2 regions of the Dellaglioa sp. BT-FLS60 genome follow, and region 2 is predicted to be linked to the other one. Evidence: riboswitches for the same ligand, from Rfam matches in the RefSeq annotation. Region 2 holds a riboswitch; the other holds the start of a gene.
The links. Region 2 has a riboswitch for thiamine pyrophosphate ahead of thiT (energy-coupled thiamine transporter ThiT). Riboswitches for the same ligand answer to the same signal wherever they lie in the genome.

Region 1 (16,928 bases), on a different contig from region 2:
ATTATGGCTCAACATATCCATTTGTAAAATAGCTTCTTCACTACTCATTGGTTTCAAAGAAACATGTTTTGTACGAACAACATCAAACATGCTTACTTCGTCGTCATTAGAGTCAGATTCTTCATCAGAAATTTCATTACGAATTTCAATATCTTTAATCCCTTTGCCTCTTGATTGACGATCAATTTTAGTTTTATATTTACGAATTTGACGTTCTAGTTTATCAGTCACAAGATCAACACTTGATAATAAATCTTGTGATGTTTCTTCAGCTCGAAGGACGAGAGAAGGCATTGGTACAGTGACTTCCACTTTGGCTGATTTGTCTGAATAGACTTTTAAATTGACATGTGCCGTTGAATTAGATGTATCAGTAAAATATTTTTCTAATTTAAATAATTTCTTTTCAACGTAATCTCTAGTAACATCTGTAACTTCAACATTTTCACCGCGAATATTGTATTTTAACATAATAAACTCTCCCTTCAATCTATAGCAAGATCTAAAATTTTACTTAAATTTATGACCCTTACCGCTTAATCTAATTATAAGCGAATATGACTAAATATACAAATAATATTCCTCAATAAATCTACTTAATACGCCATTGTAATCGTTAACAGCTTTCATTTAGCTTTTTCATATTTTTATCATAATTAATTTTAAATAAAGCGTTACCTTCTATCTTGCAAGTGTCAGACTTTTAACGCATTTAGCATTTGGCGCCAACAAGGCAATTGCATAAAATAACGTTCGACCGGTCGTATAAATGTCATCAACTACCAATACAACTTTATCTGACAAATCTGGACAATTTGAACTAAGCGCAAAAGGCTGTACTAATTCAAGCCGTTGCTTTCTATTTTTATGTGACTGTCTTTCTTTTACCGTATCATTTCGTTCCAAAAAGTGACTATGCTCAATAGCTAACAGCCCGCAAACCTGATTAAATCCCCGCTTATTTAATGTGCCAGAATCCACTGGTATCACAATAAGATAATCAAAATCAATGGTTGCTAATTTCTTTTTCAATGCGGTTTGAAAAACAGTCCTGAGACGATAATCACCATTAAATTTATAATTTTGCATAAATGCCTTCATGAAATCATTGTAAACATATAAAGCTTGATTTTGAAATTTCAAACCAGGATAAATAAGTTGCCATTTTTTACAATCCACACAAAGTTCTGATGTGGTTTGCTCTCGGCCACACCCTTTACAAGCCGTTTTGCCATCAATTAACTGTAATCGTGTCTGGCATTCACTACAAATTAATTGCTTTTCATAAGGTTTCAGTGACACAAGAAAGGCTAACGTTAATTTCTGACTGAACACATTTTGACAGATTTTACAGTTTTTCATCTATTTAATTTCCTAGCTTTCCCATTCATCGTTTTTATTTGTCCAACTGCTTTCTTAATCGTGACTGTGTAATGGCAACATAAAAAAATAACATCGCCAAACGGTCGATTACCATTGCGTCCAACCCTACCTGCTATCTGAACTAACGCTGCTGTTGAAAAGGTTTTGTCATCAGCACCTAACACAAATACATCCAAGTTAGCAAAGGTCACACCCCGCTCCAAGATTGTTGTTGTAATTAAATACCGTAACTCGCCTGATCTGATGGCCTTAACTTTTTCTAGTCTATCTGGATCTTCAGAATAAACCGTTGCCCCTTTTAAATTAGGAAACTTCTTTTTAAATGCATCAAAAACGGGTTCCAACAGCCAAATTTTTGGCACAAAAATGAGAAACGGATCATCTCGCTGCATCCATTGCGTCATTTTAACTGTCAGTTTTCTTGGCAAACGCCCCTTTTTAAGTTGCTTTTTCCATGATTTTTCAAACTTTATTTTAATTTCAGGTAATAAGTGCCCATGGAATCGCATGGGTAAATAACTCACGGTTAATTGTTTTAACCGAACTTCTTTCAAGAGTGACTCACTGGGCGTTGCGGTTAAAAATAAACTTGCGCCTTTTAGTTTAGTGGCTTGTTTCGTTGCCCGTAATAATAAGTCATTTTGTGCATAAGGAAACGCATCTACTTCATCAACTATCATGACATCAAACGCCTTATGGAATCGTAATAATTGGTGTGTTGTACAAATGACAAGCTGCGTATAATGGTAAGGCTCCGTTGATTTCCCGTGTAATAAACAAATAGCAATATCTTTAAATGCAGCTTGTAAGCGCGGGAATAGCTCAATACACACGTCAACACGTGGTGATGCCAGACAAACACGCTTATTATTCATTAACGCAGCCTCGATACCCGGAAACAACATTTCCGTTTTACCAGCACCCGTCACTGCCCATAGTAAATGTCGTGCCCCTGGGTTTTCAAAAACTTGTTTCACTTCGTTAGCACAAATTTCTTGGCTAGCCGTTAATTGCCCTTTCCACGTCAAGGGTCGTTTCTTATGAGTTGAAAACAAGTTAGGTTCAGGTATAGTATAAAGTGTCGTTGCCGTTGAGATACGACCTAATATCAGACAATAGGGACAATAATACTGATCACCTTGTAATCGATCTGTCACCAAATTCAGTTTTGAGTGGCATCTTTGACAAATTATTTGGTTATTCTCAGTGAAAATGCCTGGATATGCTGTTATTCCTTCTAAATTGCTGTCATCGTCAATTTCCGAATTGGTGACTAGGCGACCATAAAAATCTGCCATTAACATGCGCTTCAATCCCTTCACAAATTTAAATACGCAAAGGAATCATAATAATGTCAAAAAATTATTTAACCATCAAAGAATCTGGTTCAGCCACATTAATTGAAAAAAAATCTGCTTTTATTTGTCGGATTACCAGAATTACAACTGAAAATGAAGCCGTGGCTTTCATTGAATCAGTTAAGAAATTAGAACCTAAGGCCAGACATCACTGTTTTGCGTACACTTTTGGCCTTGAGTCCGAAATTCAACGTCAAAGTGATGACGGCGAGCCCTCTGGAACAGCCGGAACACCAATTCTAGAAGTTATTAAGACCAATCATCTTAAAAATACCTGTATCGTTGTCAGTCGGAAATTTGGTGGGATAAAATTAGGTGCTGGTGGCTTAATTCGGGCTTACAGTAATGCTACTTCACAAGCAATTGAACAAATTGGCATCGTTAAACGTGTTTTACAAACGGAACTCCTTTGTCAAATTGCTTACTCTAATGTTGGAAAATTTGAAAACTATCTTGAGAAAAATAACATTATCATTCAACAAAGTACTTATCTTGAAACTGTTGAATTTACTTTAGCAGTCGATAAAAAGGCGCTGAACACTCTACAAGACCAACTAATTAACCTACTCAGTAATCAGATTACCTTTAAATTAGGTCAAGATTTATACCATGAAATTCCAGCCAACTAAAAAAGGATGCCCCTAATTGGACATCCTTTTTACTAGTTATTTTTTTGAAGTCATTGTTTTAACAATTTTTTTAATCCAATTTAATAACGGCTTTCGTTTGGAACCAACTAATCCAATAGATTCGACGAATAGCTCCAATCCAATTAAGGTCGCAATTGACATTAATATTGACCCCCAAATTGATGAAATGGGGTAAAGTAATGAGATAAACGAAAAAATTAACGCAAGCCCATAAATAACCAACACCGTCTGACGATGCGTTAATCCCATTTGCATCAAGCGATGATGTAAATGATGTTTATCTGCTTGAGAAATTGGTTTTTTATTTAAAATCCGACGTAACATGGCGTAAACTGTATCTGTAATGGGAACCCCTAGTATCAGGACCGGGACAATAATTGAGATGAAAGTAGCATTTTTTAACCCAGATAATGAAAAAACTGATATCATAAATCCAATAAATAACGCACCCGTATCCCCTAAATAGATTCTAGCCGGGAAAAAATTATACGGTAAAAATCCAATCAAAGCGGCAACCAACGTAAACATCATGATAGCAATGTAACTATTTGTATTAACTAAAAAGAAATAGCCCACTAACCCACTTGTAAATAAGGCTATAATTGAAACCCCTGTGGCCAGTCCATCTAACCCATCAATTAAATTAATTGCATTTGTAATAGCCAAAATCCAAATAACCGTAATAGGCAAACTCAACCACCCCAGATTAACAATCCCAAAATAAGGAATCGTCAATGTTGTCATTCGCATATTTGAGAAAAAATACACAATCAAGGCGGCAACTGTAATACCAAACATCTTTTGACGTGGATTTAATTCAAATTTATCATCTAAGACCCCTGTGACAATAATTACCAATTCAGCAATAAATAACGTCACTAACATTTTAATGGGATATTGATTTCGTAAAACAAAAAAGTTCGTAAAACTAAAGGCGATAAAAATAGCTAAACCACCCATTGTGGGCATTGCAACTTTATTTACTCGTCGCTTATTGGGAACATCAACTGCCCCAATTTTAAGTGAAAAAAATCTAACCACTGGCGTTAACAACGCGGAGATAAGCGCTGTTGCGAAAAATGCTACGATAATTGGAAACATGATAGTATCTCTCCTTATAGTATTGTCTAGTAATATCTTTATAACTATACCACGTTGTTAAATAAATTCAAAAAAACATCAATTAAAATTAATTGATGTTTTTTAGTCATTATTTTTTCAAATGATAGTTAAATGTTGCAACAATAATATTTTCACGAGAGTTTAAAACTGATCTTAATCTTAAACTTGTTTGGTTATGCAAAATATTTTGCCATGGTTTTCTTGGTACAAATTGTGGCACTAAAACTGTTGTCGTAAAATTACGAGCAGCAGCATTCTTAGCAATCACATCTGTAAATTTCACAACGGGTGACGCAATTGATCGGTATGACGAATGCAAATCAACAAAACGGACACCAGGGAAACGCTCTTTAAATTCACGTTCCGTTTCATGTTCTTTTTCAGGATTTGTATCGAAAGACACATGCATTGCAATCACATAGTCACCAATCGAACGCGCATAATTGATGGCACCAGTTGTCACATGGGTCACAGAACTTACTAACACAATAACCGTAGAACCATCGTAATCGTGAATTTCTGCTTCCTCTGTCAATCGTAATTGTTCGGCAACTTTATTATAATGATCATTAATTTTATAGAATATCCCGTACATAACTGGCATAATCACAAAGAATGGCCATACAGTTGATAGACGGTATCTAAAGAGAATCAATAAAATACTTAGTGAAATAAAAGCACCTAAGAAGTTATAGAAGGCCTTCATCAACCAGCCTTTTGGACGTTCATGATACCATTTTACAATCATCCCTGTTTGAGACAACGTAAATGGAATAAACACACCCACCGCATATAACGGAATTAATAAGGCTGTTGACCCATTAAAAATGAACGTTAAAATAATTGAACCAGCTGCCAACGTGATAATTCCGTTAGAGTAACCTAAACGATCACCTTTATCCATATATAAATGGGGCATAAATTTATCTTTAGCTAAATTAAAGGCCAAAATTGGGAAAGCTGAGAATCCAGTATTCGCAGCTAATACCAAAATTAACACGGTTGAAAATTGGAAAATATAATATAAAATACCTTGTCCAAATGTTGTCTGTGCAATTTGAGAAAGAACCGTTACTTTTTCAGTAGGTACAATCCCATACCAGTAGTTTAATAGTGTAATACCACCAAAGAAGACAGCTAAAAGAGTTGCCATAATGGTTAAAGTAGCCGCTGCATTTTTAGCATGTGGTTTTTTGAAGAAAGGCACTGCATTACTAATCGCTTCGACACCAGTTAATGAAGATGACCCTGATGAGAATGCTTTTAAAAGTAAGGCCATTGTGATACCAGGAACGGCAGTCCCAACAGCAGCTGTTGCATGATAAGGCACTTGACCAGTCATAATATTATAACCACCAACAAGTAACATTAAAATAATCATCACAACGAACAGATAAACAGGTACCGTTAAGAATGAAGCAGATTCACGTAACCCACGTAAATTCATTGCCATAACTAAAATAATAATAATCACTGAAATAACCACTTGATGCCCATACAATGATGGCACCGCAGAAATTAGCGCTTCAGTCCCTGCGGATACACTAACCGCAACAGTTAGCATATAATCAATTAAAAGTGAGCCACCGGAAATTAAACCTGCTTTTTTACCTAAATTTTTGCTTGAGACGACATAAGCGCCCCCACCTTTAGGATAAGCATGGATAATTTGACGGTAAGAAATGGTAATTGATGCCAATAAAATTAAAACTAATAACGCAATCGGTAATGAGTACCAAATTGCCATCGCAGAAAAGCCAACCAAAACGGTCACAATTTGTTCAGTCCCGTACGCCACAGATGACAATGCATCTGATGATAAAAGAGCTAATGCCTTAAACTTTGATAATTGCTGATTTCCCTCTTCAGAAGATTTCAATGGTTTCCCAATTAACAATCTCTTTAAATAACGCCACATTTCATCTTTACCCCTTATGTTCTAAATTTAAAAAAATTATTCATAAACGTTGCCCTGACGGTACGTTCATCTTACCGAATAGTTATTTTATTCACTAATTCCTATCCACCGAATTCACTCTATTTTACCCGTTTATATTTAAATATACAACACCATAAATGAACTTTATTCCCCACAAAAAAAGAGTTACCACTCGCAATTAGCGCAGAGTGATAACTCTTTAAATTTTATTATTTTATGAAACTTGGGTTACATCATACCGCCCATGCCACCAGGCATTTGTTGTGGGTCAGCTGCAGATTCTGGTTCCGGTTTGTCGGCAACAACTGCTTCAGTTGTTAACAATAAAGCAGAAACACTGGCTGCATTTTGCAATGCTGAACGAGTCACTTTAGTTGGATCAACAATTCCAGCTTCAATCATATCTTGCCATTCATTAGTTGCGGCATTGAAACCAATACCTATTTTTTCTGATTTTAATTTTTCAACAATAACGGAACCTTCAAGACCCGCATTTTTAGCGATTTGACGTACAGGTTCTTCCAAAGCACGTTGCACAATCTTGATACCCGTTAATTCATCACCAGTTGCTTCGAGTGCAGCAACTTTTCCAATAACGTTAACGAATGCTGTCCCACCACCGGCAACGAAACCTTCTTCAACTGCGGCACGTGTGGCATTCAAAGCATCTTCAATGCGGTATTTACGTTCTTTTAATTCTGTTTCAGTTGCAGCACCGACTTTGATGACAGCAACCCCACCAGATAATTTAGCCAAACGTTCTTGTAATTTTTCGCGATCAAATTCAGAAGTTGTTTCATCGATTTGTTTTTTAATCAAACCAACACGTTCTGTAATTTTAGCTTTATCACCAGAACCTTCAACAATCACTGTGTTTTCTTTTGTGATATTGACTTTACCAGCTGAACCTAATTGTTCAATGGTTGTATCTTTCAATTGTAAGCCAAGTTCATCAGTAATCACTGTAGCACCCGTTACAATAGCGATATCTTCAAGCATTGCTTTACGACGATCACCAAATCCAGGTGCCTTAACAGCAACAACGTTGAATGTCCCACGAATTTTATTCAAGACTAAGGTTGGTAAAGCTTCGCCATCAACATCATCAGCAATGATTAATAATGGACGACCTTGTTCAACAATAGATTGTAATAAAGGTAATACTTCTTGAATGTTAGAAATTTTCTTATCAGTCACCAAGATATATGGTGTTTCTAAGTTAGCTTCCATTTTATCGTTATCAGTTACCATGTATTGTGACAAGTAACCACGATCAAATTGCATCCCTTCAACAACATCTAATGAGGTATCAATACTTTTTGATTCTTCAATTGTAATCACGCCATCATTACCGACTTTTTCCATAGCGTCAGCAATCAAAGCACCAATCTCATCATTAGCTGAAGAAACAGAAGCGATTTGCGCGATGTCTTCTTTTGTTTCAACTTTGTGTGATAATTCATGTAATTCAGCAACTGCAGCTTTTGTAGCAGCTTCAATCCCACGACGAATACCAACAGGGTTAGCACCAGCCGTCACATTTTTCATACCTTCAGTCACGATAGCTTGTGTTAAAACAGTTGCAGTTGTTGTCCCATCCCCAGCAATATCGTTGGTTTTTGAAGCAACTTCTGACACTAATTTAGCACCCATATTTTCAAAATGATCTTCTAATTCAATAGCGCGAGCAATTGTCACACCATCATTTGTAATTGTTGGTGAGCCATATGATTCTTCCAAAACAACATTACGGCCTTTTGGTCCTAAAGTTGATTTAACCGTATTGGCTAATTGGTCAACACCTCTAAGCATTGCTGAACGAGCATCTTCAGAAAATTTTAATTCCTTTGACATAATTAATCCACCTCATCTTTAAATTTAAAATTTAACTTAATCTACAGTTGCGACGATATCTTTTTCGTGCACAATCAAGTAGTCTTTACCTTCAAATGAAACTTCTGATCCGGCATATTTATCAAATAAAACGGTTTGTCCGACGTTGACAGTAACGGCAATCTTCTCACCATTATCCATTGTACGGCCATCACCCACCGCAATAACTTTACCTGTTTGTGGTTTTTCTTGTACATTACTTGCCAAGACAATACCACCTACCGTTGTTTCTTCTTCTTTAGTTACTTCTAAAATAACTCGATCTGCTAATGGTTTTAACACGTTCTATCCCTCCAACACTATTATTTAGCACTCTATCTTCCTAAGTGCTAATCACAAAATTAACTATAATCAATTTTACGGACAATTGCAAGTATTTCAGCTCTTATTTGATAGAAGTTTTCATATGAATTAAATTCGTTATCCGACCAATTATGCTATACTTATCATACGAATTTGTTCGACAAAATAATGCACGACTAACTAATTATATTTAAAGGAGTTTTCATGTCAAAATCAACTAGTAAAAATTCAATTGCCATTTTATTAGGCTATCTCGTCATCTTCGTTCTACCAACGGTTCTGAATCAACTATTTTCTCTAAAATCGATTATCTATCCGGCTATGACAGCTGACTATGCCTTAGGTGCGATCCTCTTAGTTTGGCTAAATTATTACTTCAGTACTAAAAATTCAATTAGTGGTCATTCTAATTGGACACAAATTATTTTGTGGGGATTTCTCGGATTCATTTTAACGTTAATTATTCAGTCCGTTATTCAAACGATTTATTACTCACTTTTAAAAACGACTGTGCCTTCACAGAATACAAGTGAAATCATGACGATTGTTACAAAATATCCCTATTATATGTTGGCAATCTCATTTGGCGCCCCTATTATGGAAGAACTTGTTTTCAGAAAAGTTTTCTTCGGTAACTTAGCCAGTTTTATACCACCAATGTTCGCCGCAATTATTTCCAGTTTACTATTCAGTCTAGCGCACAATGATGGACATCTAGCCATCTACTTTTTAATTGGTTTACTTTTTTGTTACCTTTATAAACGAACTGGTAGTATTAAAACGTCAATGATTGCACACATTCTCATGAACAGTTTCGTATTAATCATTCAAGTATCACTTTAAAAAAGAAAGGTGGGATTCGTTTTGATCCTGTTACAAGTCCAACAAGCAGCCCGCTATTTCGGTGCTGACGTTCTATTCGAAAATGTTAATATGGATATTAAAGACGATGCCAGAATTGCCTTAGTTGGCCGAAATGGTGCCGGTAAATCAACATTAATTAAAATGATCATTGATCAAGAAGCCACTGATGCCGGTCAAATCATTAAACATAAAGGGATGACTATTGGCTACTTAGCACAAACAACCATTGTTTCTTCCGAACGTTCAATCTGGGAAGAAATGAGTCATGTCTTTGATTATCTCAAGAAAATGGAAACGCAAATTCATGCATTAGAAGCCCAAATTGCTGACCCAAAAAATGCAGAAGATTCTGAAAAATTCGACAAACTATTATCAACTTATGATCAACTGTCACATGATTTTAGTGAAAAAAATGGTTATGGTTACGAATCAGAAATTCGTTCCGTCTTACATGGCTTTAGATTTTATGAAGAAGATTTTGATCGTGATATCAGAACTCTTTCTGGGGGTCAAAAAACACGCTTAGCATTAGCTAAATTACTTTTAGAAAAACGTGATTTATTGATTTTAGATGAACCGACTAACCATTTAGATATTGAAACCTTAACATGGTTAGAAGGTTATTTGAAAACTTATACGGGAGCCCTCTTAATTGTCTCTCATGATCGTTACTTCTTGGATAAAATCGTCACAGAAGTTTACGATATGAGTCATCATGAAACAACCCACTATAATGGTAATTATTCTCAATTTATTGTCAAAAAAGAAGCTAACTTAAAACAAGAATGGAAAGTTTTTGAAAAACAACAAGATAGAATTGAAAAACTTGAAGATTTTGTTAATAAAAATATCGTTCGTGCATCAACAACCAAACGAGCACAAAGTCGGCGTAAACAACTTGAAAAAATGGACAAAGTTGATCGCCCAGATGGTGACGAAAAAGCACCCCGTTTTAGTTTTAAAGCAGCCGATGAAAGTGGCAATATCGTTCTAACGGTTGCTAATGCAGCTGTTGGGTACGACAATACCGTTTTATCTGAACCCGTCTCAATCGATTTACATAAACATCAAGTGCAAGCAATTGTCGGTCCGAACGGTGTTGGTAAATCAACCTTGCTTAAAAGTGTCTTAGGTCAGATTCCCTTCATTCGAGGTGAAGCTTTCTTCGGTGCCAATGTCCATATCGGTTATTATGATCAGGAACAAAATCAATTAACAGATAAAAATACCGTTCTAGATGAACTCTGGAATGATCATCCAACAACACCTGAAACAGACATACGCTCATTATTAGGTAGCTTTCTATTTTCAGGTGACGATGTTTTGAAACGTGTTTCAAATTTAAGTGGTGGCGAAAAAGCACGGCTGGCTTTAACTAAGCTGGCTATGGATAAAGATAACTTTTTAATCTTTGATGAACCCACTAACCATTTGGATATTGATAGTAAAGAAGTTCTTGAAAAAGCCATTTCTAACTTTGACGGTACAGTCTTACTCGTTTCCCATGACCGTTACTTTATTAATAAAGTTGCAGAAAGTATTATTGAAGTTTCAAAAGAAGGTTCTACTTACTACATGGGTGATTACGATTACTATGTTGATAAAAAAGAAGAACTAGAAGCTATTGAAGCTGAAAAAGAGGCCCTTGAAACTGCTTCTAATCCAACAGCTCCTGATGTTAAACCAGCAACTAACTATCAACAAAACAAAGAAACCCAAAAAGAACAACGCAAATTAACTCGTAAAATTGAACGTTTAGAAACTGAACTAAGTACTTTAGAAACACATAAAACAGAACTTGAAGAAAAAATGTCACAGCCTGATATTTTCAGTGATGCTGACAAACTCCAAGAACTTCAAACAGAATTACAAACAGTTCAAACAGCAATTGAAACAACAGAAAATGACTGGGAAGAAGCTAGCTTAGCTCTGGAATAAGTTAGTTTCTTTTTTTATTTTCTGTTGACATAACAATAATGAAAGCCTATTCTCTATTAGTAACCTAAAAATTAAATATAAGTACACTAGGGGTGTTCTTTAGAAGAACTGAGATAAGTTTTTACAACTTAATCCCTTCGAACCTGTAAGTCAAAACTTGCGTAGGAAAGTGTGAAGAAGGACCCTACTCTACGATTTTTTTGTCAAAGAGTGGGGTTTTTGTGTGCTTAAGAGGAGAAACTATGAAACTAGAATTACTCGATAAGATCCGCGCAGAAAACCCAGTCATTTTTAACCTTTCAAATTACATCACGGTACAAGACGTCGCTAACGGCCTTAACGCAATTGGCGCCTCACCTATTATGCCTAGTGCAATTGAAGAAACCAAAGAGATGTTACAAATTTCTTCCGGCGCCACAATTAATATGGGATCATTCAGAAGTACTGAATTGCCTTATATTGAAAAAATTAGTCAAACCGCCAATGAATTAGGGGTTCCTCTCGTCATGGATCCCGTTGCTGTTGCAATGCCTTATCGTCAAAAAGTAATTACAGACTTACTAACTCGTTTTAAATTTGATTTCATTCGAGGTAATGCGGGTGAGATTGCAGCATTAGCTGGAATTGAATGGCAGGCTAAAGGCATTGACGCAGGTGATGGCTCTGCCAATCTAGCAGAAGTCGCAAAAATTGCAGCCCAACGTTATAATTGTACGGTTGTTTTAAGTGGTCCAACTGATTATATTTCTGATGGTGTCCGTGCAGCAACAGTGACACATGGCACATCCCTTTTCCAAATTCACGTGGGTTCAGGTGATATGCTTTCAAGTCTAATCGCTGCATTTGCGGCCGTTTCTAAAGAAGATTACTTTGAAGCAGCTAGAATGGCCTGCCTTGTTTTTGCAATAACTGGCGAACTTGTTGCGCAAGAATTAGACGCTGAACAACCTGGTAGTTTCATTGTTAATTTATTAGATAAATTACATTTGATAACGCCAAAAGAAATCGCTGAACAAATTGCTATGGGGGACTGAATAAAATGGCTAATTTCCCACAAGTTCTTTCGATTGCCGGATCTGACAGCAGTGGTGGTGCTGGCATGCAGGCTGATTTAAAAACGATACAGGAACGCCACGTCTATACCGCAACCGTTCTCGTTGCCATTACTGCCCAAAATACGTTAGGTGTGCAAGACAGTTTCCCCTTACCGGCTCAAATTATTAATGAACAATTTAATTCAATTGCAGCTGATTTAGCTATTAAAGCATGTAAAACGGGGATGCTTGCTGATTCAGAACACGTTGAGATTGTCGTTGAAAATCTCAAAAAATATGACTTTGGCCCCTTAATAGTTGACCCTGTTATGGTTGCCAAAGGTGGTGCAACACTGCTTACTAAAGATGCAGTGGCCACCATCAAAGAAAAATTAATTCCCTTAGCGACCGTAGTCACACCCAATATTCCTGAAGCTGAAGTCATTACTGGTTTCACTATTAACTCTAAAAAAGACATGATTGCGGCTAGTCAAAAAATAAGCGCATTAGGTGCCAAAAATGTCATCATTAAAGGCGGCCATCAAAATTCTGAAAATACAGCAAGTGACTTTGTCTTACTAGAAAATGGTCATTCATTCTGGATGACCTCTGACCGCGTGGCTACAATTCGTACTCACGGAACGGGTGATACCCTCTCAGCCTGTATTGCAGCGGAATTAGCAAAAGGGCAACCTATCGATGCGGCGATTATAACTGCTAAAAAGTATGTTGAAGCCGCCATTAAAAATGGCATTATTGTCGGGCATGGACATGGACCATTAAATCATTGGGCCTATCGTGAGGAGGAACAACATGCAAAACTTTAATCGATCATGGTTAGCCAGTTACTTTATCGCTGGCACGCAGGACGTTGCCAAGAACCAATTATTACCCACTCTGGAAAAAGCCTTACAAGCTGGGATTTCTTGTTTTCAATTTAGAGAAAAAAATCCTTTGAATCCTTTAAATAAAGCACAAAAAAAGGCACTTGCACTTAACTGTCAGCAACTATGTGCAGACTACAAGGTCCCCTTTTTTATTGATGACGATCTCCCACTAGCACTTGAAATCCAAGCCGATGGCATTCATGTTGGGCAAAGTGATCAAGTAATTCAAGACGTTATTGAACTAGCAATGGGTAAATTAGCCATTGGCCTTTCTTGTCATACGCTCGAACAAGTAGAACGTGCAAATCAATTACCAGCTGTTGCTTATATTGGTAGTGGGCCCATTTTCCCAACCCATTCAAAAGCAGATGCTGATGCACCGCTCGGAATTTCTAACCTAAAGCAATTAGTAACCGCCAGTCGTCACCCAATTGTCGCCATTGGTGGTATTTCAGAAACTCATTTAGCCGAACTAGCTGAATCAGCCGTTTCAGGCGTTGCCGTCATCTCTTTAATTGCGCAAAGTCAGGACATTGAAAAAACGGTCCAATCCATCAATCATTATTTCAAATTGGAGGCCAATTAGGATGTCGGAACCTAAAGAATTACGGAGTCAATTTTTAATTTGGTTAGGCGCTGCCATTTCAATTGCTGAAATTATGACTGGTATGTTATTAGCGCCACTTGGTTTCTTAAATGGATTTTGGGCCATCCTAATAGGTCATTTAATCGGTTGTGGTCTCTTCTTATTACCTGCTGGCTACATTGGTGCGAAAAGACATCAAACAGCTATCCAATCAACAAAAATTGCTTTTGGATCGACAGGTGTTCTCTTATTCTCACTGATTAATCTCGTTCAATTAATCGGTTGGACAGCTGTCATGATTGTGAACGCCATTTCAGCTATGAATGGCGTTTCAAATGCGCTATTCAGTTTTAAAAATACAATTATCATGGGACTCATCATGGCTATTGGCATCATCATTTGGCTATTAGTTGGTAAAAGCAACTTATATCGCATCAATTTAATTGTTGTTAGCTTGCTAGTCATAGGTGCGGCCGTTATGCTCTTTTTAATTTTTAAAACACCCGTTTCAACTTCATCTCATCTTGGTCAAATGACATTTGGATCCGCTGTTGAATTAAATATCACAATGGCATTATCTTGGTTACCTTTAATTGGCGATTATACAAAAGCAACCAAATATCCAATTGCATTGTCTTCAATTAGTTCATTGGGCTACTTCGCTGGTAGCTTAATCATGTTTACAATCGGATTATTTTTAACCACTAGAACTGGCTTTACTGACTTCACATCATTTTTAGCAACTTCAGGTTTAGGTATTATTGCTTTATTTATCATCATCTTTTCAACTGTCACAACAACTTTTTTAGATGTCCTATCAGCAACCATTAATATTCAAAATATACATCCCATTAAAAGGGTCAAATTAATGAGTATCCTGATTGTCATTATGGGCTTACTGATTGCGTGGTTAGTTCCTATCGATCGTTATCAAACCTTTTTATATTTCATCGCATCAGTATTCACGCCACTCTATACGATTGTCTTTGTCACTTACTTCGTTACGAAAAAGACATTACCTTACTGGTTGAATCTTATTTGGTGGGTCATCGGAATTTTTGCCTACTACCCATTACAACAATTGGACTTTAGCTTAGGCACAACTGTGATTATTTTATTTGGACTAGGCTTATTCATTTACTTAACACAACTTATTTTACCAAACCATTATCTTAAAAAGATTGATTAAAAAGACGCCTAACTTCAATGAGTTAGGCGTCTTTTAGTCTTACTAAGCAATCCAATCAAATTCCAAACTAGGATCAGCATTCAAATCCAATCCAGCACGTTGACCTTTAAGAAATTCAACGTAGCCAGCCGCACCAATCATTGCAGCATTATCGCCACATAAATTGATAGGTGCTTTAACAAATTCAACACCATTCAATTTTTTCATATCAGATTCAAGTCTAGCGCGTAGCCCTTTATTAGCTGCCACACCACCAGCAAGAATTAATTGTTTAATATCATATTCATGACAAGCACGAATTGTTTTTTCAGCAAGGACATCAACAACACTTTGTTGAAAACTAGTTGCTAAATCAGCCTGATTCAACGATTCACCTAATTGATCCGCATGATGAACCGTATTAATAAAGGCACTCTTTAAGCCACTAAAACTGAAGTCATAATTATCATCTTTGAGCATTGCGCGTGGAAAATGAAACGTATCTTGTCCCGTGTGAGCCAGCTCATCGATTTTTTTACCTGATGGATAAGTCATCCCTAGAACACGCCCAACTTTATCATAAGCTTCACCAGCTGCATCATCACGCGTCTCACCAATAATTTCAAATTGACCTTCTTCAGGCATATAAACCAATTCAGTATGCCCTCCTGAAACAAGTAAAGCCATTGATGGATAAACTAGCTCAGCTTTATAACGTGCTGCGAAAATATGTCCAGCCATATGATTGACCGGAATTAAGGGCAATTCGTGCGCAAATGCGATAGCCTTAGCAGCAGAAACACCCACTAATAAAGCGCCGACTAATCCGGGACCATAAGTTACCGCGACAGCATCCAAATCTTCATAAGTGACATTAGCTTCTGTCATCGCATCTTTGATACAACTCGTAATTTGTTCAATATGGTGACGGCTAGCCACTTCAGGCACAACCCCACCAAAACGCTTATGACTATTTACTTGTGTCGCAACAATATTCGATAAAATAAGATGACCATCTTCGACAACTGCAACACTCGTCTCATCACAACTTGATTCAAATGCTAAAATTAAATTTCTTTTTTCTGTGTTCATCGGGACTCCTTTCAACTTACTCCGTATTGTTCTATCTTAATTTAAGTAACATATCAACGGCATCTTGGCCGTCTTCAACATAATAATTTTCTTGTATGCCCACTTTATTAAAGCCTAATTGATGATACAAATTCAATGCCGTCTGATTATCACGACGGACCTCTAGACTGACCGTTTTAAATTTCATTAATCGCGCACGTTTTGTGATTGCTGTAACCAAAAAATTGCCCATTCCTCTTCCTTGGCATTCGGGTAAAACAGCAATATTCGCAATATGCACATCCCCTGTTTTGGCGTTCGTTGAACAACCAACAAATCCTAACATTTTATCTTCTTTACGCAATACAAGGTAAAGTGTTTTGCCTTTTTGGCTAATCTCACCTTCGAATATTTTAGCACTCCATGGCGATTTTCCACCATAAACGGCCTTTTCAATCTCAAGTAATTCGGGAATATCAGGAACGACAGCACGCGTCATAAAATAAGCTTCATTTCTAATTTGAATCCGATGATTTTGAAAAACTAATGTTCTTGCTGGTTCATTTAACCCTAATTCTGGGATAATGCGTCTTACTCGTGCTCTAAATTTTTTCAACATAGGTATTATGATCCTTATCTGAATGAGTTTCTAACCATTGTGTTTCTGCTTGCGTCAAACGTAGATAATGAGGAATAAAATCTTCCTGCTCAACGGGCGCCATATCTTTACCA
Region 2 (16,928 bases):
AGAAACAACGAGTTGCCATTGCACGCGCATTAGCAATGAAACCCAAAATTCTATGTTATGATGAGCCAACTTCGGCACTAGATCCAGCGCTACGCCAAGAAGTAGAAGATATGATATTATCATTGAAAGCTGATGGGATGACTCAGATTGTGGTTACACATGATGTGCCATTTGCTGAAAATATTGCGGATAAATTGTTAAAAGTAAAACCGCTTGAAGATTAGAGGATAACAAATGACTCAATTAATGAAAAAAATTATTTTTCTTATGCTATTCATGTTACTCTTTGTGGGATTAGCAGGCTGTAGTAAAGCTGGAACAAAAAATAATAACCAAACAATGAATACAACTGATAGTTGGAAAGCAATTCAAAAAAAAGGGACCGTCGTTATTGGAATTGATGACAGCTTTGTGCCGATGACCTTTAGACAAAAAGATGGCAAATTAGTGGGATATGATGTTGATTTAGCTAAAAAAGTCTTTAAAAAATATGGACTCAAAGTTGATTTTCAAACGATTGATTGGTCTATGAAAGAAACGGAACTAAAAAATGGCACAATTGATTTAATCTGGAATGGGTACACAAAAACGACGGCACGTGCTAAAACGGTTGCGTTTAGTCGAACTTATTTAACTAATAAACAAGTATTAGTGACAAAAAAAGCCAGCAAAATTACATCATTTGCTAAAATGCAGCATAAAATATTGGGTGTTCAAAGTGGATCTGCTGGATTTGATAGTTTAAATTTGCATCCGCGTATTTTAAAAGATACAATTCAAAATAAGGAACCTGTTCAATATGATTCATTTGATAATGCATTTATTGATTTGAACGCTGACCGTATTCAAGGCCTTTTAATTGATGATGTTTACGCGAGCTATTTTATTAAACATCAAGCAGACTCAGATGCATATAATGTGATTGATGGCAAATTCAAAACTGAAGATTTTGCTGTTGGTATGAGAAAATCGGATAAAACAATGCGATTAAAGATTAATACAGCAATCACTGACCTACAAAAAAAGGGTCAACTAGAAAAAATAAATCAAAAATGGTTTGGTAAGAACACAACTGTTCAGAATAATTAATTTCGGAGGAACCAGATGACATATGTAAATATTGCCGTATTACTTGTTTTTGTATTGAACTCACTAGCTGCAATCGTGACCGTTTTTAGAGAAAAACGAGATATTGCTGCAACTTGGGCATGGCTACTGGTGTTGACAATTATTCCTATCTTCGGCTTTTTAATTTATCTTTTCGTGGGAAAGAAAATTTCTAAAGAAAAGATATTTGATATTAAAACCCAAGGTCATATGGGTGTTGATCAGTTAGTCGATAGGCAAAAGCAAGAATGGGCTAGAGGAGAACTAACCACGAGTGGTAAATTTACCGATGATGTGAATGAAATTATGCACATGTTTTTAGAAATAGATAAATCAATTTTAACAAAAAAGAATGATGTTCGATTATTGACTAATGGTCATGATAAATTTGAAGCATTATTTAAAGATATTCGTGAAGCTAAACATCATATTCATGTTGAATATTACACCATTGAAGATGGTCGCATCGGGAATGAATTGTTAACATTACTTGAGGCTAAAGTTAGTGAAGGCCTTGAGGTTAGAGTTATTTATGATGCACTAGGGTCAAAAGGGACAACGAAAAAGTTTTTCAAACATTTTGAAGAACTAGGTGGGAAAGCAGAAGCCTTTTTTGGGTCGCGTTTTTCATTTTCAGATTTTCGATTGAACTTCAGAGATCATAGGAAAATTGTTGTCATCGACGGTAAGATTGGGTATATCGGTGGTTTTAATGTTGGTGATCAGTACTTAGGCGAGAGTGAAAAGTTTGGCAATTGGCGTGATACACATATGCGTATTTTTGGAAGCTCAGTTAACTCAATGCAAAGTCGATTCATTATGGATTGGAATGCAACTGCAAGAAACGACCAAATTAATTATCGCTCAATTTATTTTCCTAAAACGGAATCTAAGGGTAAAGTGAATATACAAATTGTATCCAGTGGACCTGATTCGGAAATTGAACAAATTAAAAAAGGTTATATTAAGTTAATTAATTCAGCTAAAAAATATATTTATATTCAAACACCATATTTAATTCCGGATGATTCCGTTATGGAAGCATTGGACATTGCCGTATCGTCTGGTGTTCAGGTTAGAATTATGGTGCCTTCGATGCCAGATCATGCATTTGTTTATCGTGCGACACAATATTACGCGAAAGATTTAACAAATATAGGCGCGGAAATATACCAATATAATAATGGGTTTTTGCATGCAAAAACGGTTGTAATTGATGATATGGTTGCTTCTGTAGGCTCGGCTAATTTTGATTTTAGAAGTTTTAAATTAAATTTTGAAGCCAATGCATTTATTTACGATGCAGATGTCGCTATTTTACTTAAAAATATTTTTGAAATTGATATGGAACAAAGTGATCTCTTGACGAAGAAGTATTTCAATGATCAATCTTATTGGTTGAAGTTTAAACAACAGTTCTCAAGACTACTTTCACCTATTTTATAATAATGAAAACGTTTGACATTTGTGGAGTTGTATGTGATATTATTAATTGGAGACCAACACAAAGGGGAGCCAGATATTTGGCTGAGAGTGAAGAAATTCAGACCCTTGGAACCTGTTTGTTAATGCAAACGTAGGAATTGTGTGTAGAAGATTAACACCTTCTTTGTGCTTGGTTTACTAAGTCAAAGGAGGTTTTTTTGTTGGAAAGAAAAAGATTATTAATTTTGCTAGAAGGGGTCATTATGGCTGCTTTAGCAATGGCGCTGTCGTTTGTACCTAATCCACCGAACATTGATATTGCACTGGGTATTTTACCTATTGTGGTGTACAGTTTAAGGCGTGGTTTGAAAATGGGGTTAATTATTGGATTATTATATGGGACTTTACCTATTTTAATCGGAACAGCTTATGTTTTAACACCCGTTCAGGCTATTTTAGAATATCCTGTTGCTAATTTTGTGTTAGGATTTGCTGGATTGTTCTCAACTCGCTTTTTGGGTCAATTACGGGCAAAAAATATGCGAGGTGCGTTACAAGCACTAACTTGTGCCATTTTATTGGCTGTCTTTTTAAAATATTTTGCTCATTTCGTGGCGGGCATTATTTTTTGGTCAAAATATGTACAGTGGGGATTGTCACCAGTTGTGTATTCAGTCGTTATTAATGGTGGAAGTATGATCGTTAACATGATTATTGCGATGTTAATTCTTAGTGTTATGCTTAAAAAAAGTCCAGGAATTTTTCTTGATAAATAATGATTAAAGTGAAAGACGGATACTATTATCCGTCTTTTTTTATACAATAAATGACTTGTTAACCGTAAATTTTAGACAAAAAAATTCACGACATATTTCAGCCGTGAATTTTCAATCGTTTTCATCTTATTAAGCAATTGACATAACTGCGGTTAAAACAACGCCACCGACTGTTACGAGAATCATTAACCACACGACAACCATCGTGATTTTTTGGAACGTAGATTTCTGTTTTTTCATGATTTACACAACCTCTCAAATCTAATAGTGTAACTATAACTTTTTTGATAGTCATATGTCAACTTAAAAATAGTCGTTTTTCTTTAAATAATAAGCGGTTAATAGGCAGATAATAAGGGTTATTAACTGTAACCACCAGAATGAAAATGAAATATTTGCACCAGGAAGTTTAACGTTCATGCCATACATCCCACCCATAATGGTTGGGATCGTTAATATAATTGTCATAGATGTTAAAACCTTCATAACAATATTCAGATTATTTGAGATAACAGATGACACCATTTCACCATAATTATCTAAAATTTTAGTTTGAATACTTGTCATGGTTTCAGCTTGTTGATTTTCAATTAGGACATCTGTAAGTAAATCATCCGTGGCTTTTTGTTTGAAATGTTCGTTTGAATCGGCCATTGATTTTAGGACGGGATTATTTTTTGTAAGTGCTGCGTCAAAATAAACTAAACTTTTTTGCATGGACATCATTTGATAATATTGTTCATTTTTGGTTGCTTTAGCAAGTGTTTTTTCGAGATTTTCAGTTTCTTGAATGATGTTATTTAGTGCAAATACAAAGTTTTGTGATAAATACCAAAGTAACTTTAAAGTGAATTGATCAGATGTCGTTGTTTTAATTTTGTGAATGGGACTATCTGAAATAAACTCATTGATAAAGTCGGGAACACTATTTGATATCGTAATGATAGCATCATCTGCTAAAACGATTGAAAAGGGAAATGTTTGATATTCTAAGTAGCCTAATGAATTTCGAACACGATGGGGATATTGCATTAGGACTAAGTCGGGAACAACGTTTTGAGATAATCCTTCAGTTCTTGAATTTTCTTGATCATCTAAAACCGCAGTGACATAATCTCTGGGCATGGCATGTTCGCTAACAAGTTCATCGATTTCGGCGTCAGAAGGGTTAGTGACATTAATCCAGCAAAGTTTGCTATATTCTTTTATTTTTTCAATTTTTCCTGATTCAGTTGATTTGTAATATTCTATCAATTATAAAGACTCCTTTATTCGTGATTCCAGTACTCAGTATACCAAATTTTTAAAGCTTTCGTTAATTCAGACATCTAGTTGTTAAGATTACCCCAAATACGCTATAATGAAAAGCATAACGATAACCTAAATTGAAATATATTGTAGAAACATCTATAATATAAGACATTGATTTTATGAAAATGAGGGATGAATATATGTGTGGATTTGCAGGCGTATTAAGTGACAGACATAAAAATACAGACAAAGATTATGACAAAATTGTTCATAATATGACAAAAATGATTGTCCATCGTGGACCTGATGATTCAGGCTATTTTAGTGACGATGATATTACAATGGGCTTTAGACGATTAAGTATTATTGATATAGAAGGTGGACACCAACCCCTTTCATATGAAAATGAACGTTATTGGTTAACATTCAATGGTGAAATCTATAATTATATTGAATTACGTGAAGCCTTAATTGCTGATGGCTATGAATTTAAAACAGATTCTGATTCAGAAGTTATTCTTGGTATGTATGCTAAATATGGGGCAGAAGCGGTTAAACAATTCCGTGGGATGTTTGGATTTGTTATTTGGGATACACAAGAAAAAACGTTTTTTGCAGCGCGTGATCAATTTGGGATTAAACCATTTTATTATGCGACAGCTGATGATAGCTTCTATTATGGCTCTGAAAGTAAGGCTATTTACAAAGTATTAAAAAATAAGACATTTGATAAAGATGCGCTTCAAGATTATATGACCTTTCAATTTGTACCAGAACCAGAAACGTTAACTAAAGAAATTGATATGTTACAACCAGGCCACTATTTAACTAAAAAAATGGGCGAAAAACCAGTTGTAACACAATACTTTTCTGCTGAATTTCATCCAGTAGTTCGGCCAGAAGAAACGTATATTAAACGGATTAAAGATGTTTTAATTGATTCTGTTGAAAAACATATGCGTGCTGATGTGCCAGTTGGGTCATTTTTATCAGGTGGGATTGATTCATCTATTATTGTTGCCATTGCTAAAGAATTGAATCCAAATTTGGAAACTATTTCAGTTGGATTTGAACGTGAAGGTTATAGTGAATTGGATGTTGCACAAGAAACTGCCGAGAAATTAGACGTTGCTAACTTTAGTTCTGTTATTACGCCTGAAGCGTTTATGAAGGCCTTTCCACATTTCATCTGGAATATGGATGATCCCTTGGCTGATCCGGCTGCTGTGCCTCAATATTTCCTTGCCAAAGAAGCTAGAACACGTGTGAAGGTTGCTTTGACAGGTGAAGGTGCCGATGAATTATTTGGTGGGTATACAATTTATCATGAACCAGAATCATTAAAAGGGTTTAAATATACAAAACCAATTAATGGTGCGTTGAACAAAATTGCCCAAATGATGCCCAAAGGAATGCGTGGACAAAGTTTCCTTCTTCGTGGGACAACACCAATGGAAGATCGCTATGTGGGTAATGCGTTTATCTTTAATGAAAAAGAAAAACAAGCCTTCTTTAAAGACTACAATAAAAGCCATCCTTTCCAAAGTATTACTGGCCAATATTATGATGCATCAAAAGATTACAATAAAATTGATCAAATGCAATTTATTGATATGCATACTTGGTTAAATGGTGATTTATTGCATAATGCTGATCGAACAACGATGGCACATAGTATTGAATTAAGAACGCCATTTTTGGATAAAGAAGTTTTTGCAGTTGCTTCAGAAGTACCTGCAGATTTAAGAATTGCACATGGTACAACGAAATATATTTTGCGTAAAGCGGCTGAAGGAATTGTTCCTGATCACGTTTTAAATCGTAAAAAATTGGGCTTCCCTGTGCCAATTCGTTTCTGGTTAAAAGAAGAAATGTATGATTGGGCTAAACAAATCATCAATGATTCTCAAACAGATGAATTTTTTAATAAACAATATTTCTTAGATTTATTGGATGAACATCGTGATGGCGTTCGGGATAATTCTAGAAAAATATGGACTGTTTTAACGTTTATGGTCTGGCATCGAATTTACGTTGAAAGTGATATGTTAGTAGATAGCGAAACAATGACAGAGAAAGCTAAATAATAAATAGTGGGAGTTCAAAATAATGACAATTATGGTTCAGAAATTTGGTGGCACCTCGGTTCAAGATGACGAGTCAAGGCGTGCTGCCTTGAAACACGTAAAGTATGCAGTCGATAAAGGGTACCAAGTAATTGTCGTTGTTTCTGCAATTGGGCGTCAAGGGGCTCCTTATGCAACCGATTCATTATTAGGACTTGTCGATGGCGAACAATCGCTACTTTCAAATAGAGAGCTTGATATGATTGTTTCTGTTGGTGAAACTATTTCTGCTGCAGTTTTTTCTGAATTGTTGAATAAAGAAGGTATTAAAGCAGCTGCTTTGACTGGACAAGATGCTGGTGTTGAGACAAATGATGACTTCCAGAATGCTAAAGTGATTAATATTAATACTGATTTAATTGATGCTGCATTCAACGATGCTGATGTTTTAGTTGTAACCGGATTTCAAGGGGCTACGAGCCAAGGTCAAACGACGACAATCGGACGTGGTGGAAGTGATACAACGGCAGCCTTACTTGGAGCAGCGTTAAATGCTGAACGTGTTGATATCTTTACTGACGTTTCAGGGATGATGACGGCTGATCCTAGATTAGTTTCAAAAGCTAAATTTCTTAAAACCGTTAGTTATGAAGAAGTGGCCAATATGGCTCATGAAGGCGCAAAGGTTATCCATCCGCGTGCCGTAGAAATTGCCCAACAAGCTCACGTGCCTGTTCGAATTCGGTCAACTTGGCAAGGACCTGAAGAAATGGGAACGCTTGTCACGGATCGTAATTTAGGCGTTAAACATTACCGAAGTGTAACCGGAATTGCTCATGTAACGGGGTTAACACAATTTACGATTGAAACAGCTAACCATACTGCTAAAGATGTTTTCAATTTAATGGCAGATAATAATTTGAGTGTTGATTTCATTAATATCTCACCTGGTAAAGTTGTTTTTAATTTATTTAGTGATGATGAAGCAAAAGCAAAACAATTATTAGCAGATGCTAAAATGTCTGTTTCAATCCTTAATAATTGTGCAAAAGTGTCAATCGTAGGTGCTGGTATGACAGGGACTCCTGGTGTCACATCAAAAATTGTGACAGTATTAGATGAACATCATATTAATATTCTTCAAACGACTGATAGTTATACGACAATTTGGATTTTGGTTCAACAAGACGATTTGAAAACTGCCGTTAATGCGTTACATGACGTCTTTTTAAACACGATCTAAAGGAGTACTTTATGAAACTCTTAACTTTTTTTGGAACTTGGTATGGGTCAATTATTTTAGTCGTTAGTTACCTTTTAATTTTATTGTTACTTAAACGTATCTTACGAAAGTATTGGCCTAAAAGGCTAAAAATTGTTGACTTCTTACCACCACTACTTCTCTTATTAACACATCTGTTATCAGTACAAGAATATAATTTATCACTTGTACCATTTGTCATACTGGCTTGGTGTCTAATTGGCATTGCTAGTGCATTGATGTTTGCGTATCGAGATGGGGAATTGATTTATGCCAAATTTTTCACAGTTATCTGGAAAATCACTGACATTTATATGATTCTTTGGTATCTTATTGTGTTAACGATGATTTTAATTTAATATTACTTGCCCCACCTTAATTATTTTAAATAAGATGTTTAAATCACTTAACCTAAAAGGGTTGAGTGATTTTTTTTATCTATAATACTTTGAAAATATAATGTTTTGAAATTAGGTGGTGGAATGTGGGGCATTGTGGTAAAATTTAAATAGTTACTACGAAGGGGGGCGTGCACAATGTTTATGGGTGAATTTAAACACACATTGGATGCCAAAGGCAGATTAATTATTCCAGCTAAGTTCCGTGAGGAATTAGGTGAAAAGTTTGTTGTTACGCGTGGTATGGATGGTTGTTTGTTTGGATACACACAAACTGAGTGGACGCTCCTAGAAGAAAAAATAAAAGCACTTCCTTTAACAAAAAAAGATGCCCGTGCTTTTGTGAGATTTTTGTATTCAGCAGCAACAGAATGCGAGTTCGATAAACAAGGTCGGATTAATATTCCCGTTCCTTTGAGGACCCATGCTAATTTAGAAAAGAAATGTGTCTTAGTTGGGGTTTCAAATCGCTTTGAAATATGGAGTGAGGAACGTTGGGCTAGTTTCTCAGAAAATGCAGCAGAAAACTTGGATGAAATTGCAGAAAATATGATTGATTTTGGTTTTTAAATAATGGTATGAAAGGAGACAAAAACTATGACGGCATTTGAACATGAAACGGTTCTCTTAAATGAAGCAGTTGATGGATTGGCAATCAATCCTGATGGTGTGTATGTTGATTGTACTTTGGGCGGTGGCGGACATAGTGCCTTAATATTGTCTCAACTAAGTCTGAACGGGCACTTATACGCTTTTGATCAGGATCAAACAGCTATTACATATAATGAAGAACATTTAAAAAAATACATAGAAAATGGGCAAGTTACGTTTATTAAACGTAACTTTAAAGACTTAAAGGTTGCCTTGTTAGAGCTTGGTGTGACAGAAGTTGATGGGGTGCTCTATGATTTGGGCGTATCATCACCACAGTTTGATGTGGCAGAACGAGGGTTTAGTTACCAACATGATGCACCGTTAGATATGCGCATGGATTTGAGTGCAGAATTAACTGCTAAAGAAATTGTAAATAATTGGACTTATCAAGAATTAATTAGAATATTTTTTAGATATGGTGAAGAAAAATTTGCCAAGTCAATTGCTCGTCAGATTGAAAGTGCTAGAGAAACTGAAGAAATTGTGACGACTAGTCAATTAGTTGAATTAATCAAACGAGGAATTCCAGCTCGTGCAAGACGAACAGGTGGGCATCCAGCAAAAAAAGTTTTCCAAGCTATTCGAATTGCAGTTAACGATGAATTAGGGGTTTTAGAAGATTCATTAGAACAAGCCATTGATTTGATTGATGTCACGGGGCAAGTTAGTGTCATTACATTTCAATCGTTAGAAGATAGATTGGTCAAAACCATGTTCAAAGAACGAACGAGCCTTCCAGAGTTACCACCAGGTTTACCGGTAATTCCAGATAATATTCAACCAGATTATGCATTAGTTAATAGAAAACCAATTTTACCATCAGAACTAGAGTTGCAGAACAACAGACGTGCACACTCGGCAAAATTAAGAATTATAAAACGACTGAAATAATGATTAATAAAGGGGTTACATCGCATGGCACAAAATAGTACAGCAAGACCAATACCAACAACGCCGTCAAAGAAGTACAGAGAAAGCCCAAGACAGCAACCAATACATAAAACACAAGTTGGAACACAGCGTGTGGCACTTTCTAAAATTGAAAAATCATTATTTGGTTTGATTGGTGTTATTTCTTTGATACTGATGATCACGCTAGTTTCAGCACAGGTAAAATTATCGAATAGTAGTCAGTTTTTACAAAATATCAATAGTGAAATAACAGCTATTCAAACTAAAAGTTCTGATTTAACACAAGAAGTGAACGAACTTGCTAGTAACAATCGACTAAATGGTATCGCAGATAAGAATGGTCTTAACTTAAGCGAGAGTAGAATAAGGAATGTAACGAAATGAATAATCAAAAACAACGAATGATAAATAACATGAAAAAGAAACGTAGAAACAGGCAAAGGTTTGGTGTGTTACTGATCCTGACTATTTTAGCGATTCTTTTGATGTTTATCATTCGTTTTTCTTATATTGTGATTGGTGGGAAAGTTTCAAATGTTAATTTAAGCAGTCAGACGCAACTACTTTATGAAAATAGTCGGATTGATAAGGCAAGTAGAGGGACCATTTATGATGATTCTAATCAGCCCATTGCCGAAGATACAACAAATTATTCTGTCTATGCGGTTCTTTCAAAAAAATATGTTGGTGCGAACAATAAAGCTTTGTATGTTACTGATAAGAATGAAGCTGCAAAAGTTATTAGTGATGCTATTGGGATGAAAGAAACTAAAGTTTACGATATTTTGAATGCAAAAAAGGGGATTTATCAAGTTGAATTTGGGAACGCTGGTAAAAACTTATCATTAGAAACAAAAAATAAAATAGAAGCAGCTGGGTTAAGTGGTATTTATTTCACTAAAACGCAGGCAAGATTATATCCTAACGGTGTATTTGCCTCTCATTTAATTGGTGTGACAAAAAGTACATCAAAAAAAGGTAACGCAACGTTATCTGGTGTGATGGGCTTAGAATCAGCATTTAACAAACAGTTGAGTGGAACAGATGGTTTGAAAAAGGTTCAAAAAGATAGTTATGGCTATCAATTACCGAATGCAAAGACAAAAACTAAACAAGTTAAAAATGGAAATAATATTTACACAACAATTGATACTAAGCTACAAACCTATCTTGAAACAACTTTGACACAGGTTCAAAAAAGTTATCAACCAAAATCAATGAACGTTGTGATTATGAATGCTAAAAATGGAAAAATTTTAGCAGCCTCGCAACGACCTACATTTAATGCGGATACCAAAAGTGGTATTTCAAAAATGTGGCGTGATTCATTAATTGAAGATAGCTATGAACCTGGGTCAACAATGAAAGTCTTTACGATGGCCGCTGCGATTGAGAATGGCGCATATAATGAAAATGCACTGTATAAATCTGGTGTTTTAAAAGTAGGGACTAAAACAGTTCCTGATTGGAACACATCAGGTTGGGGCTTGATCACATATCGAGAAGGTTTCGCTCGTTCAAGTAATGTCGGTATGGCTAAGTTAGAACAAGCAATGGGTCCTACAGCATGGCTTAAATATATTAAAAAATTTGGTTTTCTCAAAAGTACTAACTTCGGGTTACCAAATGAAGCAAGAGGAAGCATTGAATTCCAATATCCAATTGAACAAGCTGATACAGCGTTTGGACAAGGGATTAATGTAACAACGATGCAGATGATGCAAGGTTTTACGGCTTTTGCAAACAATGGTAAAATGGTGAAACCAACACTTGTGAATAAGATTGTTGATCCTAATACAGGGAAAACAACTTATAAATCTAAAAAAACGGATTTGGGACAAGTGATAAAAAAATCGACGTCTAAAGAAGTTTTAAGCATGATGCAAGATGTCGTCTATAAAGATTATGGAACGGGTAATGCCTTCAAACTGGATGGCTATAGAATTGCTGCCAAAACAGGGACAGCGCAAGTTGCCAATTCTGATGCCACAGGTTACCTAACAGGTGATGCAAATTATGTCTTTTCAGTTGTAGGGATGGCGCCGGCTAAGAATCCTAAATATATCATGTATGTGACAATGAAACAGCCACAGAATATGCAAGGGACAACAGGCAATGCAATTTTGGCACAAATTTTTAATCCATTGATGAAACGAACATTGGAAGAGGATAGTTCAACAGCTAAAGTATCATCTAAAACCAATGTAACAGTTTCAGACGTCAAGGGTAATAAGACGTCTTCAGCCAAATCAACATTGAATGAACAAAATTTGGATGTGGCAGTTATTGGAAATGGTAGAACAGTAGCCAAACAATATCCAGCTGCTGGTTCCACGGTATTATCAGGACGTAAAGTACTACTATTAACTGACGGTGAGAGAGTGATGCCTGAATTAACGGGTTGGTCGAAGAGTGATGCCGTTAATGCCGCAGAATTAATGGGCTTAAAATTAAAAACAACGGGTAGTGGCTATGTATCATCTCAAAGTATTAAAGCTAATACAGTTGTGAAAAAATCAGCAACAGTTAAACTAACGTTAAAATAAAAAAGGTGAATGGTAGATATGAAAGCAGATAAATTAATTCAAAGTTTAAAATTTAAGCAAGTATCGATGGCGATTGATCCCAAATTAGAGATTAAATTACTCACTCAGGATACAAGAGAAGTTGTTGAAGATAGTATCTTCGTTGCTGTAGAGGGCTATACGGTTGATGGCCATAATTTTGTCAGTCAAGCAGTTGAAAAGGGCGCGAAAATCATTATTGCCCGTAAACCAATTGATGTATCGGTTCCCGTTGTTTATGTGCAGGATACAAACCGTGCAATGGCAATTCTTGCTGATGTTTTTTATGGTGTTCCAAGTCAACAGATGAGGATGATTGGTGTTACCGGCACAAACGGTAAGACAACGGTCACTCATTTGATTGAACAAATTTATCGTGATTTAAACCAAAAAACGGGATTAATTGGGACAATGTATCGCAAAATAAATGACACAATTTATCCTTCGAATAATACAACACCTGATGTGATTACACTGCAACGGACTTTGGCAAAAATGAAACAAGAAGAAGTTGAGACGGTTGCAATGGAAGTTTCGTCACATGCATTGGTATTGGGACGTGTATGGGGCATTGATTTTGATATTGCTGTTTTTACTAATTTAACGCAGGATCATTTGGATTTTCATAAAACTATGGATAACTATGCGCATGCCAAAAGTATGTTATTCGCTCAGTTAGGTAATCATTACACAGCTTCTGGTGATGCAAAAGTAGCTGTTTTAAACTTTGATGACCCAGTTGCGCGAACATTTACGCAATTTACGTCTGCTCAGATTTTGTCATATGGGATTGAAAATGATGAAGCGATGATTCAAGCAAAAAATATTGAAATTAAAAGTCATGGAACTGAATTTGATTTGGTTCTTTTTGGCAAAGTGACTCATGTGACCATGCAATTAATCGGTTTGTTTAATGTGTATAATATGCTTGCTGCATTTAGTGCTGCCTATGCTGCAGGATTAAATGAAACACAAATTATTAAATCACTTGAAAAAGTGACAGGCGTTAAAGGCCGTTTCCAATTAGTTCCTTCTAAAACGGGTGTTAGTGTTATTGTTGATTATGCACATACACCAGATGGTTTATTAAATGTTTTAGAAACCATTCAAGACTTTGCTCAAAACAAAATTTATTGTATTGTTGGTTGCGGTGGTGATCGTGACAAGAACAAACGACCTAAAATGGCAAAAATTGCTGCAGATCATAGTGATTATCCCGTATTTACAATGGATAATCCCAGAACTGAAGATCCTAAACAAATTATGGCTGATATGTTGACGGGGATTCCAGAAAATCGTGCGACTGTTATAATGGACCGACATGAGGCAATTGCTGAAACAATCAAGAAAGCACAACCAGGTGATGTTGTTTTAATTGCCGGTAAAGGTCATGAAGATTATCAAATTCTTGGTCGAGAAAAAGTTCATTTTGACGATGTTGAAGAAGCAACGAAAGCACTAAATAAAAAATAACAATTAAGTGAGGATAAGACAATGACAAAACCAGAAATGATCATTCCATTGGTGAGTGGCTTTGCATTAACATTTATGTTTATGCCATTATTTATTGGCTACTTTAGAATGCGCAAACAAGGCCAAATGATTAGAGAAGAAGGACCAAAATGGCATGAAAAAAAGTCGGGGACACCGACTATGGGTGGCTTTGTCTTTAATATTGCCATTATTATTACAGCCATATGGACATCATTATGGGCTCATGCCATGACGCCATCAACAATGATTATGGTTTTCATCTTGTTTTTATATGCTGTACTAGGATTTTGGGATGATAGTATTAAATTATTCAAACGACAAAATGAAGGCTTAAAAGCTTGGCAAAAATTGTTAGGGCAAATCATTGGTGGCATCATTTTAACAGCTGTTTATATGCATGAAAAGTTACCTCTTTCAATTAATATTTGGGGATTCGGTGAAGTCTCAATTGGGATTCTCTATGCCATTTTTATTATTATTTGGTTAGTCGGTTTTTCTAATGCCGTTAATTTAACTGATGGCATTGATGGCTTAGTTTCCGGACAAGCAATTATTGCTTTCGGTGCATACGCTGTTATTGCACAAGCCCAGCATCAAGAAGATGTCCTTATTTTTTGTTTATCAGTCATTGGTGCTTTAATTGCGTTTATTTGGTTTAATCATAAACCGGCTAAAGTATTCATGGGAGACATGGGCTCGTTAGCATTAGGTGGCGCATTAGCGACTGTCTCAATTTTATTACATCAAGAATTATCGCTGATTTTCATTGGGATTATTTTCGTTTGCGAAACGGCAAGTGTTATTTTACAAGTGGCTTCGTTCAAATTAACCGGTAAACGTATCTTTAAAATGAGTCCAATTCATCATCACTTTGAAATGAGTGGTTGGAATGAATGGAAGATTGATATTGTCTTTTGGACGATTGGTTTAATTGCTGCAATTTTGACGTTAATAGTTATTTTATAAAGGGAGATTTAATTGGAATGAAGAAAATTACGAATTATCAAAATAAAAAAGTTCTAGTTGTCGGTTTAGCAAAGAGTGGGTTGAATGCTGCAAAATTATTAAAAGATTTAGGCGCATTCGTGACTGTGAACGATCATAAGAAGATTGATGACAATCCTGAAGCAAAGGAACTTTTAGCTGAAGGTATCAAAGTGATTACTGGTGGTCATCCACTCTCTTTACTAGATGAGGATTTTGAGTTAGTCGTAAAAAACCCTGGCATTCCATATACAAATCCATTGATTGCTAAAGCAATGGAAAAAGGATTACCCATCATTACGGAGCCAGAACTTGCTTACGAAATTTCAGAGGCACCAATGATTGGTGTTACGGGAACGAACGGTAAAACAACGACTACGACTTTAATCTCATTGATGTTGAATCAAGAGAGAAAACAAGGGCAGGCGTTCATGGCTGGTAATATTGGTATTCCATCTGTTTCTGTGGCAAGAAAAGCAACTAAAAATGATATTATTGTGACAGAATTATCGAGCTTTCAATTATGTGGTATTGATCAGTTAAAGCCTGAGATTGCAGTTATTACTAATATTTATGAAGCACATACTGATTATCATCAAACACGTGAAAACTATGTGAAAGCAAAAATGAGAATAACAGAAAATCAAGATTCAGATGATTTTCTTGTTGTTAACTGGGATTTGGAAGAACTTCATGAACTTGTTAAAGCAAGCCGTGCCCAAATTGTACCGTTTTCTAGATTAGACAAAATTGAAACAGGTGCTTACGTAAAGGATGACAATATTTATTATCAAGACGAATTAATTATGAAAACAGCTGATATTAATATTCCTGGTGAGCACAATATTGAAAATGCGCTTGCAGCTATTACGGTTGTTAAAATTAAAGGTGTAACAAACTCGGCTATTAAAGAAGTTCTATCAACATTTACGGGTGTGCGTCATCGGACACAGTTTGTTAGTGTCTGGCATAATCGTAAATTTTATAATGATTCAAAGGCAACCAACATTGAAGCAACTGAGATGGCTGTTAAAGGTTTTTCACAACCAATTATTTTGTTGGCTGGTGGGTTAGATCGTGGATTTACATTTGAAAAATTAGTTCCTGTTCTTAAAGAACATGTGAAGGCAATGATTGTTTTCGGTGAAACTGCTGATTTAATGAGAAGTGCAGGTGAAGCTGCGGGGATTACCGAAATTAAGCAAGTGACTGATGTTGTTGCGGCTGTACCGGAAGCTTATAAATTAAGCGCTGACAATGATATTATTTTGTTGTCACCGGCAGCAGCTAGTTGGGATCAATATCCATCATTTGAAGTACGTGGTGATGAGTATATAGATGCAGTTGAAAAACTAATGCAAGAAAAGGATAACTAAAATGAAAATTATTGTTTCTGGTGGTGGAACAGGTGGGCATATTTACCCAGCCTTAGCCTTGATTGAAGCGTTAAAATTAAAAGATCCAACGGCTGAATTTTTATATATTGGGACTGAAAAAGGACTTGAGAGTCGCATTGTTCCGGATAATGGTATTCCATTTAAAACCATTAAAATTCAGGGCTTTAAGCGATCATTATCAATGGAAAATATTAAAACGATTCAATTATTTTTAAAGAGTGTAAAAGACGCAAAAAAAATGATCAAAGATTTTGAACCAGATATCGTTATCGGGACAGGCGGGTACGTGTGTGGTGCAGTTGTCTATGCTGCTGCTAGAATGCATATTCCAACGGTTGTTCATGAACAAAATAGTGTTGCAGGCGTTACAAATAAATTTTTGAGTTACTTTGTTGATAAAGTAGCCATCTCATTTGAATCTGTTGCAGATCAATTTCCAAAGAAAAAAGTTGTTTTCACCGGGAATCCTCGTGCACAACAAGTGGTAAATGAGAAGAAAATTGAAGCATTATCTGAGTATGGATTAGTAGATGATGTTCCAACAATGTTAGTTTTTGGTGGTTCAAGAGGGGCTGCGAAAATTAATCAAGCGATGGTTGATGCAATTCCAGAATTGAATAAAAAACCTTATCAAGTATT

Region 1: it holds a riboswitch for thiamine pyrophosphate, as region 2 does, so the genes downstream of both, thiM (hydroxyethylthiazole kinase) here and thiT (energy-coupled thiamine transporter ThiT) in region 2, are expected to answer to the same signal.

What each region holds. Positions count from the first base shown of each region.
Region 1 covers NZ_JBSOLI010000029.1:9,159-26,086, forward strand. Annotated here, with positions in the region: gene hpf (ribosome hibernation-promoting factor, HPF/YfiA family) at 1-471, opposite strand, end outside; gene ACVQ8P_RS02125 (phosphoribosyltransferase family protein) at 682-1,362, opposite strand; gene ACVQ8P_RS02130 (DEAD/DEAH box helicase) at 1,359-2,687, opposite strand; gene ACVQ8P_RS02135 (YigZ family protein) at 2,735-3,370, shown strand; gene ACVQ8P_RS02140 (glycosyltransferase family 4 protein) at 3,407-4,492, opposite strand; gene ACVQ8P_RS02145 (APC family permease) at 4,602-6,431, opposite strand; gene groL (chaperonin GroEL) at 6,681-8,306, opposite strand; gene groES (co-chaperone GroES) at 8,343-8,627, opposite strand; gene ACVQ8P_RS02160 (lysostaphin resistance A-like protein) at 8,853-9,491, shown strand; gene ACVQ8P_RS02165 (ABC-F family ATP-binding cassette domain-containing protein) at 9,513-11,450, shown strand; TPP riboswitch at 11,529-11,635, shown strand; gene thiM (hydroxyethylthiazole kinase) at 11,693-12,484, shown strand; gene thiD (bifunctional hydroxymethylpyrimidine kinase/phosphomethylpyrimidine kinase) at 12,490-13,311, shown strand; gene thiE (thiamine phosphate synthase) at 13,298-13,957, shown strand; gene cytX (putative hydroxymethylpyrimidine transporter CytX) at 13,959-15,146, shown strand; gene tsaD (tRNA (adenosine(37)-N6)-threonylcarbamoyltransferase complex transferase subunit TsaD) at 15,189-16,217, opposite strand; gene rimI (ribosomal protein S18-alanine N-acetyltransferase) at 16,249-16,815, opposite strand; gene tsaB (tRNA (adenosine(37)-N6)-threonylcarbamoyltransferase complex dimerization subunit type 1 TsaB) at 16,799-16,928, opposite strand, start outside.
Region 2 covers NZ_JBSOLI010000030.1:79,615-96,542, forward strand. Annotated here, with positions in the region: gene ACVQ8P_RS02990 (amino acid ABC transporter ATP-binding protein) at 1-224, shown strand, start outside; gene ACVQ8P_RS02995 (amino acid ABC transporter substrate-binding protein) at 247-1,089, shown strand; gene cls (cardiolipin synthase) at 1,105-2,553, shown strand; TPP riboswitch at 2,606-2,707, shown strand; gene thiT (energy-coupled thiamine transporter ThiT) at 2,754-3,308, shown strand; gene ACVQ8P_RS03010 (DUF4044 domain-containing protein) at 3,438-3,548, opposite strand; gene ACVQ8P_RS03015 (magnesium transporter CorA family protein) at 3,612-4,562, opposite strand; gene asnB (asparagine synthase (glutamine-hydrolyzing)) at 4,760-6,646, shown strand; gene dapG (aspartate kinase) at 6,669-7,868, shown strand; gene ACVQ8P_RS03030 (DUF3397 family protein) at 7,880-8,245, shown strand; gene mraZ (division/cell wall cluster transcriptional repressor MraZ) at 8,423-8,854, shown strand; gene rsmH (16S rRNA (cytosine(1402)-N(4))-methyltransferase RsmH) at 8,882-9,829, shown strand; gene ftsL (cell division protein FtsL) at 9,854-10,234, shown strand; gene ACVQ8P_RS03050 (penicillin-binding transpeptidase domain-containing protein) at 10,231-12,396, shown strand; gene ACVQ8P_RS03055 (UDP-N-acetylmuramoyl-L-alanyl-D-glutamate--2,6-diaminopimelate ligase) at 12,415-13,887, shown strand; gene mraY (phospho-N-acetylmuramoyl-pentapeptide-transferase) at 13,909-14,874, shown strand; gene murD (UDP-N-acetylmuramoyl-L-alanine--D-glutamate ligase) at 14,892-16,268, shown strand; gene murG (undecaprenyldiphospho-muramoylpentapeptide beta-N-acetylglucosaminyltransferase) at 16,270-16,928, shown strand, end outside.